2 regions of the Sphingobium sp. MI1205 genome follow, and region 1 is predicted to be linked to the other one. Evidence: riboswitches for the same ligand, from Rfam matches in the RefSeq annotation. Region 1 holds a riboswitch; the other holds the start of a gene.
What was found. Region 1 has a riboswitch for cobalamin ahead of K663_RS18345 (HoxN/HupN/NixA family nickel/cobalt transporter). Riboswitches for the same ligand answer to the same signal wherever they lie in the genome.
Positions count from the first base shown of each region.

Region 2: linked by a shared signal. The riboswitch ahead of K663_RS13560 (TonB-dependent receptor plug domain-containing protein) and the one ahead of K663_RS18345 (HoxN/HupN/NixA family nickel/cobalt transporter) in region 1 are both predicted to bind cobalamin.

Region 1 is NZ_CP005189.1:391,409-399,087, reverse strand. It holds gene cobN (cobaltochelatase subunit CobN) at 1-1,763, opposite strand, end outside; gene cobW (cobalamin biosynthesis protein CobW) at 1,763-2,803, opposite strand; gene K663_RS18345 (HoxN/HupN/NixA family nickel/cobalt transporter) at 2,800-3,849, opposite strand; cobalamin riboswitch at 4,025-4,268, opposite strand; gene K663_RS18340 (porin) at 4,426-5,841, shown strand; gene fdhD (formate dehydrogenase accessory sulfurtransferase FdhD) at 5,966-6,748, shown strand; gene K663_RS18330 (alpha-glucosidase) at 6,735-7,679, opposite strand, start outside.
Region 2 is NZ_CP005188.1:2,742,274-2,749,952, reverse strand. It holds gene K663_RS13575 (nitrate reductase) at 1-854, shown strand, start outside; gene cobA (uroporphyrinogen-III C-methyltransferase) at 841-1,623, shown strand; gene mobA (molybdenum cofactor guanylyltransferase) at 1,704-2,237, opposite strand; cobalamin riboswitch at 2,304-2,542, shown strand; gene K663_RS13560 (TonB-dependent receptor plug domain-containing protein) at 2,714-4,552, shown strand; gene K663_RS13555 (ABC transporter substrate-binding protein) at 4,589-5,434, opposite strand; gene K663_RS13550 (FecCD family ABC transporter permease) at 5,473-6,468, shown strand; gene K663_RS13545 (ABC transporter ATP-binding protein) at 6,462-7,241, shown strand; gene K663_RS13540 (penicillin-binding protein activator) at 7,256-7,679, opposite strand, start outside.

The DNA.
Region 1 (7,679 bases):
TCGTTGACGATGAAGGGATAGATTTGCGGAATGGGACCGGCGCAGATTTCGGGAAAGCAATCGGCAGACAGCGCGATGGCCTTGCCCGGCAGCCATTCCAGATTGCCGTGCTTTCCCGCATGGATCACCGCATGGGCGCGAAATTCCTGCGCCAGCCAGATGTGAAAGGCCAGATAGCCGTGCGGCGGCGGCAGGGCGGGGTCGTGATAGCTGCTCTTGGGATCGATATTGTAGCCGCGAGAGGGCTGGACCGCGACCGCGATCTTGCCAAAGCGATGGACCGGCAGGTGGAATGCCCCGTCCCGCATGAAGGGATCGGAAGCCGGATCACCCCAGCGATTGGTCACGGCCTGCCGCACCCCCTCCGGCAATCGCATGAACGCCGCCTCATATTGCCCAAGCGGCAGCATGACTTCCGCCGCGCGACCGGGGCAGGCATTGGTGACGCCACCGGTCATCACCTGCATCAGCGCAGCGCCGTCACGCGGCGCATCGCCCGTCGCATAGCCCGCGTCCGTCAGCGCGCCCAATATGGCGGCGGCGCTTTCCGGCGTATCCAATCCAACGCCATTGCCGATCCGGCCATTCTTGTTGGGATAGTTGGCCAGGACCAGGGCGACGCGGCGGTCATGGACAGGCGTGCGGCGTAATTGTGCCCATGAAGCAGTCAATTGTGCAACGAAGCTGACACGATCTGCCATCACATGCGGCACGACGATGCTGCATTCGGTCCGGGCATCGAACCGGGCAGCGGCCTTGAACGCAACGGCTCGGGTGAACAGCCGCCCGTCCACCTCGGGAAGGGCAACATGCATGGCAAGGTCGCGCGGGCCAAGCCCGCGTGCGCTCGCCCCCCACACGCTCTGCTCCGCGCTGGCGAACAGGGTCTGGAGAATGAGGCAGTCCGCTCGCTCCAGGATGGAGAGCGTACGCGGATCGCCCGGCGCGGAGGCGGCAAAGGCGGTGGCGTTCAGGATGACGTCAGGCGGCGTCCCGTCCATCAGATTGTGCAGATAGTCCCGGACGAACGGCTCGCGCAGCGCCCGGACATGGACTGGCAGGACATTCAACCCCGCCTGCTCCAGCCCCGCAATCATCGCGTCCACCGCGTCGAGCGTGCCGGCGATCAGCAGCGCGCGGTAGAAGAGGAAGAGGGCGGTGGGCCGACCGGCGAGCCACCCTTCCTTCACCTGATCCAGTGTCGGTCGCTCGACGCCCGGCCGGTAAAGCCCGGCGTCCGCGACGGGAACAGGCGCGTCCGGTGCCCCGGCGTCAAAGCCCGCGACCCGCGCGGCTGTCTTGAGGAAGGCGGTCGCGTTGGCAATGCCGCCCTGCCGCAGATAGTCGCGCAGCCGGTCGCACATGTCGGGTGGCAGGGTGGACGCAGAGCGCAGGTCGGGATCGTCCTCCCGGCCATCTGCTATGGCGGCAAAGGCGATGCTCTTTTCCCGTGCAATATTGGCAATTTCCTCAATGCCATATGGCCAGTAGCTCTTACCGCCCAACAGGACTACGCAGACGAATTTGGCGTGGGCGATCACCTTTTCGACATAGAGATCGACCGAATAGGGATGCTTGAGTTGCAACAGGTTCGCCAGACGCACGGTGGGCGCGTTCGGCCCCAATGTCGCGGCGGCGTTGGCAAAGCAGGCAAGGTCGCTGTCGGCCACAGTCAGCAGCACGATGTCGCCCGGACTCTGGCCAAGGTCGATCGCTTCCTCGCCGTTGGAAACGGTGCCGGGCGTGGCGGTCAGCAGGTGCATCAGGCGGCGACCGGTTGCTGCCTGAGCATGGCCGCGATCGCGGCGCGGTCCATCCCGGCCTGACCGATCACCACCAGGCGGGAACCGCGCTGTTCCTGCGCCTGCCAGTGGCGGTCATAATGATGCTGGATGCGCGGGCCGACCGCCTGGATCAGCAGCCGGGCCGGGCGTCCCGCAACCGCGACGAAGCCCTTGATCCGCAATATGTCATGCGCGGCGATCGCCTGTTCCAGCGCCGCCAGCAGTGGTGCGGGATTGCCCAGTTCGCCAAGCTCCAGGACGAAACTGTCGAAATCCTCATGGTCATGATCTTCCTCATCGTCATGATGCGATGGGCGGGCGTCGATCTGATCCTCCACGCCTGCGTCCAGGCCCAGCAGGACAGCCGGGTCGATCTCCCCGCGCGCGGTGCGCAATATGCGCACGCCGGGGCGGATCTCGGTAACCAGAGAGGTTTCCAGCTCCGCCAGCCTGCCGGGTTCCACCAGGTCGGTCTTGTTCAGCAGCACCAGGTCCGCGCAGGCCAGCTGGTCCTCGAACAGCTCCTCGATCGGACTGTCATGGTCCAGCGTCGGATCGGCCGCGCGCGCGGCGGCCAGCGCGTCCTCGTCATGGGCGAAGCGGCCCGCCGCCAGCGCGTCTGCGTCGATCAGGGCGATCACGCCGTCCACGGTGGCGCGGGTGCGGATGCCGGGCCATTGGAACGCCTTGACCAGCGGCTTTGGCAGGGCAAGCCCGGAGGTTTCGATGATGATGTGATCGGGCGGCACATCCCGGTCCAGCAGCCGCTGCATGGTGGGCAGGAAATCGTCCGCGACGGTGCAGCAGATGCAGCCATTGGCCAGTTCGATGATGTCCTCGTCCGGGCACGCCTCGTCGCCGCACCCCTTAACCAGCGCGCCATCGACGCCGACATCGCCGAACTCGTTGATGATGAGGGCAAGGCGGCGACCCCCTGCATTTTCTATCAGGTGGCGGATCAGCGTCGTCTTTCCAGCGCCCAGAAAGCCGGTGATGACGGTGGCGGGAACCTTGCTCATATGGATTGTCCTTGTTTGGCGAGGAGCACTTCGATCTCGTCGAAGCGTTTCCAGCGGTAGATGGCCCAACTCACCAGCCAGCAGGCGGCGAACAGGCCGATGATGAAGAAGCCCAGGCTGTTGAAATGTTCGCCAAGATTGGCGGCGATCGACCAGACGCCGCCGGTCAGGCCCAGTTTGTCGCCCAGCAGCGCCGCCGCTTCGATCCCGCCGATGACGATGGCGACCAGCGCGGACACCAGCGTGATGGTGATGTTGTAGTAGAGCTTACGGATCGGCTTCACGAACGCCCATTGATAGGCGCCCATCATCAGTGCCCCGTCCGCCGTGTCGATCAACGCCATGCCCGCCGCGAAGAGCAGGGGGAAGATAAGGACCGTCGCGATTGAAAGCCCGCTCGCAGCCTGCCCCGCCGACAGGCCGAGGATCGCGACTTCCGTGGCGGTGTCGAACCCCAGTCCGAACAGGAAACCCAACGGAGCCATGTGCCAGCTGCGCGTGACAAGCCGGAACAGCGGTTTGAAAATGCGTGCCAGAAACCCGCGATTGCCCAGCAATATGTCCATATCCTCATCGACATAGGCACCGCCGCTGCGAACATGGTTGAAGGTCTTGAGGACGGATCGCAGGATGATGAGGTTCATCGCCGCGATCGCGAACAGGAATGTGGCGGAGATGATCGTGGCGATCGTGCCGCCCACTTCGCCTACCGCCTCCACCCGGCTCAGCGCGCTTGCCGCCACGGCGATCAGCACCGCCGCGATCAGGACGATGCCGCTATGCCCGACCGCGAACCACAGGCCCACGGTCAGCGGCCTTTGCCCTTCCTGCATCAACTTGCGCGTCACATTGTCGATGGCGGCGATATGGTCGGCATCGACCGCATGGCGCATCCCCAGGCTCCAGGCGAGCAGGGCCGTGCCCAGCATCATCGTGCTGTCGGCGAAGATCAGCGCGGCCCACAGCCATAGCGCCAGGTTGGCGGCGATCAGGGCGGCGAACATCCACGTGGCGCGACCACGCAGCGCCGCAAAACTCATGTCCATCGGAGACCAGTCTCCCGTCGGCGTCAGCGAACCTTGACGGGAACCTCCGCATCGCGGCCGACAGCACGCGCCGGACGGACACCCAAACGGCGCCCGGCACGCATGCCGGTGCAGCTCCCGCCGCACGCGTCGCTCAGACGGAAAACCGTGCCCCGGCCATCCCCTGGACCAAAGCAAGAGCGACCAGACGCTGGCAGGTCTCCTGGCTTGCGGGTCATCGCTCGACACATGGCCTTCCCAGGCCTCGCAGGATTTAGCGTCCGGCCCAGTGGCTGACCCCCGATCGTCACGGAAGGTCGATATGCGTCTCGCTCACCGCTTACAGTTGCAGGGACAGCCGCGGATTTGGACGCCGTAAGCATCCGCACCGCATTCCCATTTTAAGCCCCTTGCGAGGCACCGGCGCGATCAATGCCGTCCATAGAGAGCTTGGGGGACAAAGGGAAGCGGGAAGGAATTGAAATAAAAGAGTCACACGTCGGTCACGCATCCGTCATCTAAATGAAATAGCGGCCCGCTGCACAGAGACATGAGGGAGTTTAGCAAGTGCAAGGTTTAAGGGCGAGTGGCGCGGCGATGATGGTGAGCTTGCTGGCGTTGATGCCGGAAGTGGCGCAGGCGCAGAGCAACGAAGCGTTGCAGCGCCAGATCGACGAACTCAAGGCGCAGGTTCAGGCGCTCACGAGTGCGCTTGCCGCAAACAAGGGCGCGACTCCTGAGACCGCTGCTGCGGCTCCGGCTCCCGCTGCTCCGGCGACACCGGCTCCTGCCACGCTTGCCACCGCCCCCGCGCAGCCGCCTGCGGCCGCGCCAGAGGCGGCCACTGCTCCAGCGCCCAAGTCGAAGGCCTGGTATGAACGGCTGTCGCTGCGCGGCTACACGCAGATGCGCTATAACGCATTCCTGTCCGGGGATGATACGGCGCCCGCTGGCCAGTCCCGCCTCCGGTCGGTCCATGACAGCTCGATATCCGATCGCGGCAGCTTCTCTCTACGCCGCGCGCGCCTTGTGGTTCAGGGCGATATTTCCGACCGCGTCTCGCTCTATCTGCAATCGGACTTCGCGACTGCCGTGAGTAATCAGGCAGGCAGCGAGCGCCGCGAAGGCTTCGCCCAGCTGCGTGACGCCTATGCCGATGTGTTCCTTGACAAGGCCAAGACCTTCCGCCTGCGCCTCGGCCAATCCAAGGTGCCCTATGGCTGGGAAAATATGCAGTCCTCCTCCAACCGCCTGACGCTCGACCGCAGCGACGGGATCAACAGCGCGGTTCCGGGCGAACGTGATCTGGGCGTCATCGCCTTTTATACCCCGCCTTCAGTCCAGAAAATCTGGGACCGGCTGGGGGATGACGGGCAAAAGCTGTTCGGGAATTACGGCGCATTTGGCTTTGGCGTTTTCAACGGCCAGGGCATCAACCGGACGGAACAGAATAAGGGCCTGATGAAGGTCGCCTTCGCCACATGGCCCATTGAACTCGACGGCCTGGGCGATGCTTTCGCTGGCCAGGTGTTCGAAATCGGCGGATCGGCGATGATGAACGATTTCCAGCCTGAACTGCGCAGCGGGTCAGTCGGTGGACCCGTTGACGACAACCGCGCCGGCATCCACGCGATGCTCTATCCGCAGCCCTTCGGCATTCAGGCCGAATGGAACTGGGGCAAGGGACCACAGTATGATCCGCTCAGCCTGTCTGTGGAATCGAAAAAGCTCAGCGGCGGCTATGTCCAGATGATGTACCGCGCCCCGACGGAATCGATCGGCTCGCTGATCCCCTACGCCCGCTGGCAACATTATCGTGGCGGTTGGAAAGGCTCCACCAGCGCGCCGCGCCTGGAGACCGACGAATTCGAACTGGGCGTCGAATGGCAGCCGTGGAAGGCGCTCGAAATCACGCTGGCCTACGCCCGCATGAAGCGCGCCGAAGCGGATGAACGCCGCGCCGGGCGCGCGGAAGGCAATCTCATCCGTACGCAGGTGCAGTGGAATTATTGATTGGTGCCTGGAACGGCGCGGCGGGTGTTTTGTCGCGCCGCTCCGGCTTGGATCATTTCAATAGCGTGAAGGGGTGACTTGGCTGCATATTGCAGCACCCCTCCAGCGCGCGTAGATCGTGGCCATGCCCTCAAACTTTTCCTTCACCCGGATCGCGTCCGGCGGCGCGTTTTCGGTGGAGGAACGGGAACTGGCCGATGAAGTGCCGGTTGCCATTGAATTCAATGGCGTCGGCTATGCGGTGTTGATGGCGACGCCGGGCGACATTGCCGAACTGGTGCTTGGCTTTGCTCTTTCCGAACGACTGGTCAGTCCGGCGGACGCGCCATTCACGGTCGATGTTCACACGACCGCCCAGGGGGTCGTCGCCCGCGCGACTTTGCCCCCCGACCGTGTCGAAGGGCTGCTGGGCCGGATACGCCATCGCGTGTCGGATTCTTCCTGCGGCCTGTGCGGCGTCGAAAATCTGGAACAGGCCATCCGCCCGCTGCCGCCCGTTACCGCGCAATCGCGGGCGGATCGTTCCGCGATCTTCCGCGCACTTGCCGCCCTTTCGGGTCATCAGCCGCTCAATGCCCGGACGGGCGCGGTCCATGCAGCCGCGCTGGTCGGTGCCGATGGTTCGATCCGCCTGGTCCATGAAGATGTCGGCCGCCACAATGCGTTCGACAAGCTGATCGGGGGGATGCGGCTTGACGGGATGGACTGGGACGGCGGCTTTGCGCTGCTGTCATCCCGCTGTTCCTACGAACTGGTGGAAAAGGCGGTACTGGCTGGCTGCCCCTTGCTCGTCACCATTTCCGCCCCGACCCGCCTGGCGGCGGAACGCGCCGAAAGCGCCGGCCTGCCGCTGGTTGTATTGGCGCGGGCGGACGCGATGCTGGCGACGATGGTCATTCCCGAATGAAGATCGCCCCATAGGCGGGCAGTGTGCCGATCGACGCGCCATTGGTGGCGAACAGGACGGTCCCTTCCGCTGCTCTCTCCTCTGGCCATGCGACGGGGCTGTCCGACAGGTTGAACAGGCACATTATCCTGTCCGCGCCCTCGGTCCGCCGGAACAGCAACCGGCTTTCATCCGCCAGCAGCACCTCCATGCTGCCGTAACGCAGCGGTGCGTTCGCTTTTCGCAGGGCAAGCATCTTCCGGGTAAAGTTCAGCAGCGACCCTGCATCGGCCTCCTGTCCATCCACCGCCAGCGCCAGATTGTCATCCCCCACCGGCAGCCAGGGCGCAGCGGTGCTGAACCCCGCTTCGCTGGCGGCCATTTCCCAGGGCAGTGGCGTGCGTGCCCCGTCGCGCGACAATGTGAGCGGCCAGTTCGCGATCGCTTCCGGGTCCTGCAACCGCTCAAAGGGGATATCGACCTGCGTGATCCCCAACTCCTCGCCCTGATACAGGATGGCATTGCCGCGCAGCGCCATCAGCAGCGCTATCTTCATCCGCGCGAAAGCGGCGCGATCCCCCGCCTTGCACCATCGCGACAAGGCGCGCGGGGCGTCATGATTTTCAAACGCCCAACTGGGCCAGCCCATGCCCGGTTCATTCGGCCAGCGCGCCGCCGTCTCCGCCACCAGCGCCGGGGTGAGCGCGGGGGCATAGAGGAAATCAAAGCCATAGGCGCTGTTCAGCAGATCGTCCCCTGCCGTGTACGCCTTCATCTCCATCTCGGCGCGGTCGCCCCCGACTTCCGCCATGGTGAAGATCGCGCCATAGCGGTCGGTCAGCGTCCGGATGCGCTCGACAAAGCCCACCACATCGGGGTGCGACTGGCTGTAACGGCGGATCTGATAGTCGAAGGGGCGGGTGCGCGGCTTGCCGTCGTCGGGGGCAGGCGG
Region 2 (7,679 bases), on a different replicon from region 1:
GCCGCACTGGCCTCTCGCCCAAGCTGGCGCGTCACCGCGAGGAGCCGCTGGTGGAAATCCATCCGCGCGACGCCGACGAACTGGGCATCGTCGATCGCGATCTGGCGCGCGTCCAGACCGCGCAGGGCAACAGCATCTTCCGCGTCGCGATCAGCGATGGCCAGCGCCCGGGCGAAATCTTCACGCCGATCCACTGGACCGACCAGATGTCGAGCGGCGGCCGCACCGGCCTGCTGCCCCGGCCCCTCGTCGATCCTCATTCGGGCCAGCCGGGCTTCAAATCGACCCCGGCCAGCGTCGAGAAGGTCGCGACCGAATGGAAGGGTTTTCTGATCCTGCGCGGATCGGAGCCGGTGAAGCTGCCCTGCCTGTGGGCGACGAAGATCAGCGTGCCCGGTGGCGCCCTTTACGAGGTGGCGGGCAATGGCGATCCGGCGCGGCTGGAGGCTTTCCTGCCCAACGGCGACCGGGTCGAGGCGATGGACGCATCGCGCGGCACCCGCCGGATCGCGACCATCAGCGAGGGCAAGCTGTGCGGCGTGCTGTTCGTGACGCGTACCGGCTTGCTGCCCTCGCGCGACTGGCTGATCCGGCAACTGGAGGCCGACGGCGTGGGCGGTTCGGTGCTCGCGGCGCGCGGGCCGGGCAGCCAGCCGGACAAGGGCGCGACGATCTGCGTCTGCTTCGATATCGGCCTCAACCAGATCATGACCGCCATTCGCGAGCAGAGCCTGGTCGATGTGCCCGCCATCGGCAAGGCGATCGGCGCAGGAACCAATTGCGGCTCCTGCCGGCCCGCACTCGCCAACATCCTTGCCCAAATCCCGCAGGAGGCCCTCCATGCAGCAGAATGAACTGATTGCCCCCGGTGAGGTCTGGCTGGTGGGCGCTGGCCCCGGCGATCCCGACCTTCTCACCCGCAAGGCCGAAAAGCTGATCGCCGCGGCAGATGTCGTCTTTTATGACGCGCTCGTCGGTCCCGGCGTCCTTGATCTCATCCCTGCTAGCGTTGAACGCATCAGCGTCGGCAAGCGTTCTGGCCGCCATAGCAAGGCGCAGGAAAGCATCAACGATCTGCTGCTCGCCGCCGCGAAGGCTGGAAAGCGTGTCGTGCGCCTCAAGGGCGGCGATCCATCGATCTTTGGCCGCTCCGCCGAGGAGATGGAGCATCTGGCCGCGGACGGCGTCCGTTTTCGCATCTGTCCGGGCATCACCACCGCCAGTGCTGCTGCTGCGAGCGGCAGCGCCTCGCTCACCCTGCGCGGCGTCGCGCGCGGGCTGACGCTGGTGACGGCGCATCTGAAGGCAGGCGAGCCGCTCAAGCTGGACTGGGAAGCGCTCGCGCGCCCCGGCGGCACGCTTGGCATCTATATGGGCCGCGCCGCCGCCGGAGAGATCAGCCGGCAGCTTATCGCTGCTGGCCGCGATCCGGAAACGCCGGTGATGGTTGCGGTCAACGTCTCGCTGCCCACCGAACGCCTCATCCGGGGCAAGCTTTCCGCGCTCGCCTTTCTGGTGGCGACCATCAGCGATGAAGACCCGACCCTGCTTTTGATTGGTGAAGCCGTGGCGGGCACGGCCATGCCTGTGGATGTCGCCGCGAGCGTCGCCCTTCAGGTCTGAGGCCCTGCCTCCATGTCTTCTCCTTGAGCTTGTCGATGCCTCTGCCTTAGTTGGAAGGAAGGTGAGGGGCATCGACAAGCTCAGACATTGCCCAACCTGTTCAGATCTTCCTGCCGGTTGATATTGGGCAGCACAATATCCGTCCGATCGACAATGCGGGCGCCGATCCGGTCCAGCCAACCATATATGGACCGGTTGTTGTCCTCTGCCAGATGTGCGTCCATCCCGACTGCGAGGGATGCAGGCCAGAAGCCCGCCAGTTGCTGACCCTTGAGCACCGCCGCACAATCGCCGACCAGCGCTTCGGCCAGTGCCACCGGATAGACCGGCATGTCGCACCCGGTGGTCAGCACCGCGTCAAACCCCTGTTCGGCCGCATGATGCAGCGCCGCGTTCAGCCCGCCCAGTGGCCCCATGTCAGGCGCTGGCCGGTCGGCAAGGCATGTCATGCCTTCGATATCCCGCCCGCAGACGACGACAGCTTCCACGTGCGGAGTTATCGCCGCCACGGCATGATCCAGCAGCGTGCGCCCGTCTGGCAGAAGGGCCGCCGCCTTGTCGCTTCCGAACCGGCTGGATCGTCCTCCGGCAAGCACTGCGCCCAGCAATCGCATCCAACCACTCCTTGGCAGAACCCTGTCTTTCCCCTATGGCGCGCCGCGTGAGCGGGCAACCGTTGACATGAAGAAGATCGCGCCGGTGCCCATTTGGGCTTGAAAGGGAATGCGGTGCGGATGGCTTGCCCATCCAACTCCGCGGCTGTCCCTGCAACTGTAAGCGGCGAGCGCGATGCACGGGGGACCTGCGCTTTCGAAAGGGGAAGGCGAAGGGACCAGCCACTGGGCGTCAGCCCGGGAAGGCTTGTGCATCGCTGCCTTGACCCGCGAGCCAGGAGACCTGCCGGCGCATGGTCGCTCTTGCCTTGGGCCCAGGGATCGGCCCGGGCACGGTGTTTTCCGTCTGAGCGACGCAGCGGCGGGAGCCGCATCGGTGCGCGGGGCGGGACACTGGCGTCTGTCCTTCCCGCATGCCGACCGTTTGCGCGGATGCTCCTGCCTGAAGTCGCGTGACGCTCAGGGAAGACAATATAATGTTGAAAATCGGAATATCGCTCGTGGCGCTGCTGGCTGCCACGCCCGCACTCGCGGAACAGTCGGACAGCATCGTGGTCACCGCGCTTGGCATTGAACAGCCGCGGGATGAAGTCGGTCAGGCGGTTTCCGTCATTGATGCGCAGACCATCGAGACGCGCCAGAATGTCAGCGTGGCGGACCTGATCGCGACCACGCCCGGCATTCGCTTCAATCGCGCTGATGCTGTTGGCGGAGTGACCGGCATTTCAATCCGGGGCGCTGAAACGACGCAGACGCTGGTGCTGTTGGATGGCGTCAAGATCAACGATCCCAGCGGCATTGGCGACGCTTATGATTTCGGCAATCTGCTGACGGGCAATATCCGGCGGATCGAGATACTGCGGGGTTCCAACTCGGTCGTTTATGGCAGCCAGGCAATCGGCGGCGTCGTCAACATCATGACCGGAGAACCAGGCGATGGCTTTGGCGGGTCCGCCTCGGTGGATTACGGCTATGCCGATACGGTGAATGCAAAGGCGGACGTTTCGGGCAGTAGCGGCATCGTGTCGGGAAGCGCGGGGGCCGTATGGTTCCGCACCGACGGCATTTCGGCTGCGCAGGGTGGCACGGAAAAGGATGGCTATGAAAATATCGCCGCCCACGCCAAGCTGAAGTTTAGCTTGGCCGATAATCTGAGCCTCGACCTGCGCGGCTATTATATCCACGCCGACCTCGACACCGATATTTTCTTCGCCGAGCCGATGGAGTCCACGGACAGCAGCAAGCTGAACCAATATATCGGCTATGCGGGCCTTAACCTTGCCCTGCTTGACGGCAAGCTGACGCAGAGGGCGGCGGTCACCTGGTTCCGCAACGACCGCGACTATTTCTCGTCCTTCGGGGACTATGGTTATTCGGGCACCAATCTGCGTTTCGAGTATGAAGGCGTCTACCAGCCCTTCGATCAGGCGAAGCTGGTGTTCGGCTATGAGCATGAGAGCCCGGATTACGACTTTTACGGCTTTGGATCGGGAGGCGCGAAGGCGAACATCGACAGCGTCTTCGCCCTTGCCGTCGTCAAGCCCTTTATCGGGCTGTCGCTGACTGGCGGCGTGCGTCATGATGACCATAGCCAGTTTGGCGGCGCGACCACCTTAGGCGCGAACGCCAACTACACCCCCAATGACGGCGCGACCAATATCCGCGCCAGCTACGGCGAGGGTTTCAAGGCTCCCTCGCTCTATCAGCTTTACGATGGCTTCAACGGCAACCCCGCTTTGCAGCCTGAAAGGTCGAAGAGCTATGATATCGGCTTTGACCAGAGCCTGGACGGAGGGCGCGCGTTGTTTTCCGTCACCGCTTTCCGCCGCGACACGCGCGACCAGATCTATTTCGACGGCGTCATCCCGCCGTTCGGGCAATATATCAACCTCACCCGCACCCGCGCCGAGGGTATCGAGGCGGCCGTGACGCTGAAGCCGGTCGATGCGCTTACGGTCACCGCAGCATACAGCTATGTCGATGCGGTGGATCGCTCCGAAGGCGGCATCAACGAAGGAAAGCTGCTGCCCCGCCGCGCCAAGGACGCTGTCAGCGTTTCGGCTGACTACATATGGACTTTTGGCCTGTCAGCCGGAGCGACCCTGACGATGGTGGGCGACAGCTTCAACGACGCCGCCAACACGCAGTCACTTGATGGCTATGCGCTGCTGGGCGTGCGCGCATCCTTGCCCATTACCGGCAGTCTCGAAATCTATGGCCGCATCGACAATCTGTTCGATGAGGAATACGCGACCGTCTATGGTTACAACACTTATGGGCGTTCGGCCTATGGCGGCGTGCGTGTTCGTTTCTAAAGTCTGGCGAGAGGGGCGGGCGTGAGCCTTTGCCCCTCAGCGTCCGGGCGTAGCGTTGACCTGCGCCTTGGCCCTGTGCCTGGCGTCGCGAAGCTGCGCCACGATGCTGCGTGCCGCCTTCACATAGGCAGGCCCGCCGCACACCGTCCACGCCTGCGGCAGGCGGATGCGTGGGATCGAGCGCAGGGCGGGATGGTGCAGCATCTCCGTCCCTTGATCGACGATCTTCTCGCTGCCGCTTTCCACGATCAGCCAGTCTGGTCTGGCCGCGATCATCTGCTCCAGCGGCACCTGGGCCAGCGCTGGCTTGCCCAGCCTGGCGGCAAGATTGGTCAGCCCGGCGCGGCGGATCAACTCATCGACCAGCGTGCCCGTACCGGTCATGTACCCGCGCCGCTGGTAATAGGCAGCCACGCCGCCGCGCGGGACGGGGGGCAGGGCGGCAAGGTCGCGCTCCATGGCGCGGATAAGGGTTTCGCCGCGCTCGGGATGACCCACGGCGGTCGCCACCTCGCGGATTTGCGCCCGTATGGTCGCGAAACTGTCCGCGCTCGGCAGGCCCAGCCTGCGCCATTGCCCCGACGGCGCACCTACGACGCCGCCAGCGCCATCGGGAAAGCCGATCAACAGGTCGGGCCGGATCGCCAGCACTTCCTCCGCGGGACGCCGAAGGACGCGAAACTTGCGTGCCCGCGCCACGGCGGCCGACAGTTCCGGATCATGTCCATAGGGACTGAGCGCCGCGATCTGTTCGGGATCGGCGAGCGCCAGCACATATTGATCGGCGCAGGTGTTGAGCGACACGATTCGCCGGGGAGCGGGGGATGCCGCTCCCGTCAAGCCAAGCGCACAGAGCGCCGCGATCACCATTTTTCCGCGCATGAAACGGGCCTTATCAAGCAACAGCCGGGACGCAAGCCATGAGCCTGCACCGTCACCCGATGCTGATCCCTATTCTGGCCGCACTGACCATTTTCGCCGCGCTGGGATCGATCACGCTAGGCGCGGTTCCGCTCAGCGCCACGCGCATTTTTGCGGTCCTCACGGGCGGCGGCGACGAGGTTGCTCGCGCGATTCTTGTCGATCTGCGCATGCCGCGTATGCTGCTGGGCGTCATCGTCGGCGCGATGCTCGGGCTGGCTGGGGCCGCCCTGCAGGGTTATCTGCGCAACCCGCTGGCCGAGCCCTCGGTCCTTGGTGCATCCAATGCCGCCGCGCTGGGCGCTGTCTGCGCCATATATTTCGGTCTGGCGCAGATGCACCCGGCCATATTGCCTATCATGGCAATCGCCACCAGCCTGATGGCGATCACCGCGCTTTTCCTGCTCGCGGGGCCATCTGAAAGCCCGCTGACGCTGATCCTCGCGGGTATCGCCGTCGCCACGCTGGCGGGGGCTGGTATCAGCCTGTCGCTCAACCTCTCACCTAACCCGTTCGCGGCGATGGAGATTATGAGCTGGTTGATGGGCAGCCTTGAAAACCGCAGCTATGCCCATGTTTGGATCGCGCTGCCCTGCGTCCTCATCGGTGGCGCGCTCCTGTTCGCCGATGGCCGCACGCTCGATGCGCTGACGCTGGGCGAGGAGGGCGCGCAGGCGCTGGGCGCTGACCTTGGCAAGGCGCGGCTGCGCATCATGCTGGGCGTCGCCATCGGCGTGGGTGGGGCGGTTGCGGTTTCCGGCGCGATCGGTTTCGTCGGCCTGATCGTGCCGCATCTGGTTCGTCCGCTGACCGACCGTTCGCCTTCGGCGATCCTGCTCCCTTCGCTGCTCGGGGGGGCGGCGCTGCTCACCTTCGCCGACATTGGTGTCCGGCTGATCCCGACCAGCAGCGAATTGAAGCTCGGCGTGCTCACCGCGTTGCTTGGCGTGCCGGTCTTTCTGGTCCACCTGATGCGGGAGCGGCGGCTATGGTGACCATCCGGGCCGAAAGCCTGTCCGTCCGCCTTGGGCGTCATGCCGCCGTAACCGCCGTTACCATGACGCTGGAGCCGGGCCAGCTGGTCGGCATCATCGGTCCCAATGGCGCGGGCAAATCGACGCTGATCCGTGCCCTGCTGGGCCTTGTCCGTGCGAAAAGCGGCGAGGTCTGGATTGATGAGAGTCCGATCGCCAGCCTCAGTCGCAAGGATGTGGCGCGTCGGGTAGCCTATCTGCCGCAGGGCCAGACGCTGCATTGGCCGTTATTGGTGGAACGGCTGGTGGCGCTCGGCCGGATGCCGCATCTGGGGCCACTGTCCCACCTGTCAGATCAGGATGAGGCCATTGTCGATGCCGCGCTCACCCGCGCCGATGTTCTGCATTTGAAGGGCCGAATCGCGACGGAACTGTCGGGTGGCGAGCGCGCCCGCGTCCTGCTGGCCCGCGCGCTGGCGGTGGGCGCTCCCGCGCTGATCGCCGACGAACCGCTCGCCGCGCTGGATCCGGGGCATCAGCTTGATGTGATGGACTTGCTCAAGGCCGAAGCGAGCGCCGGGTCGTTGGTGGTGACTGTGCTGCACGACCTGGGCATGGCGGCGCGCTATTGCGACCGGTTGCTGCTGATGGACAAGGGCAGGCTGGTCGCTGATGGCAAGCCGATGGCGGTGCTGACCGAACAAAGCCTTGCTGAGGTCTACGGCATATCGGCTTGCATCGAGCCTGATGGCGAATGGCCTCTGATCCTGCCGACGGGGCGAATCAGAGGCTAAACAGGGAGAGTTTATTACTCCCCAAAAGCCTTGGGAGCGGCTGCCACTACCGTATAGGTGCCCGTGCTGATTTCCGATACTTCCAGCGCGCGTTCCGCCACGCCATTCCGGCCGAAGCGGAATGCGCCGTCGATGCCGGAAAAGCCGCCCGAATCGCGGAGCCTGGCGGCCGGGAAAGTCGTCCCAGGCTTCCAGTCGCGCGCGATCCGCACGGTCAACAGCACGGCGTCATAGCCCAGTGCCGACAGGCGGAACGGTGCGCTGCCATAGCGTGCGCGATATTTGTTCGCCAGCTGGCCATAGAGTCCGTCGGAAACAGTGGCGAACCACGCGCCGCGCAGTGCCGGGACGGATGCCAGCCCCCTGTCCGTATTCCACAATTCCGTCCCCAGCAGGCGTGCGGTGGCCCCGCCATTTTTTCGCACGATCGGGGCCAGC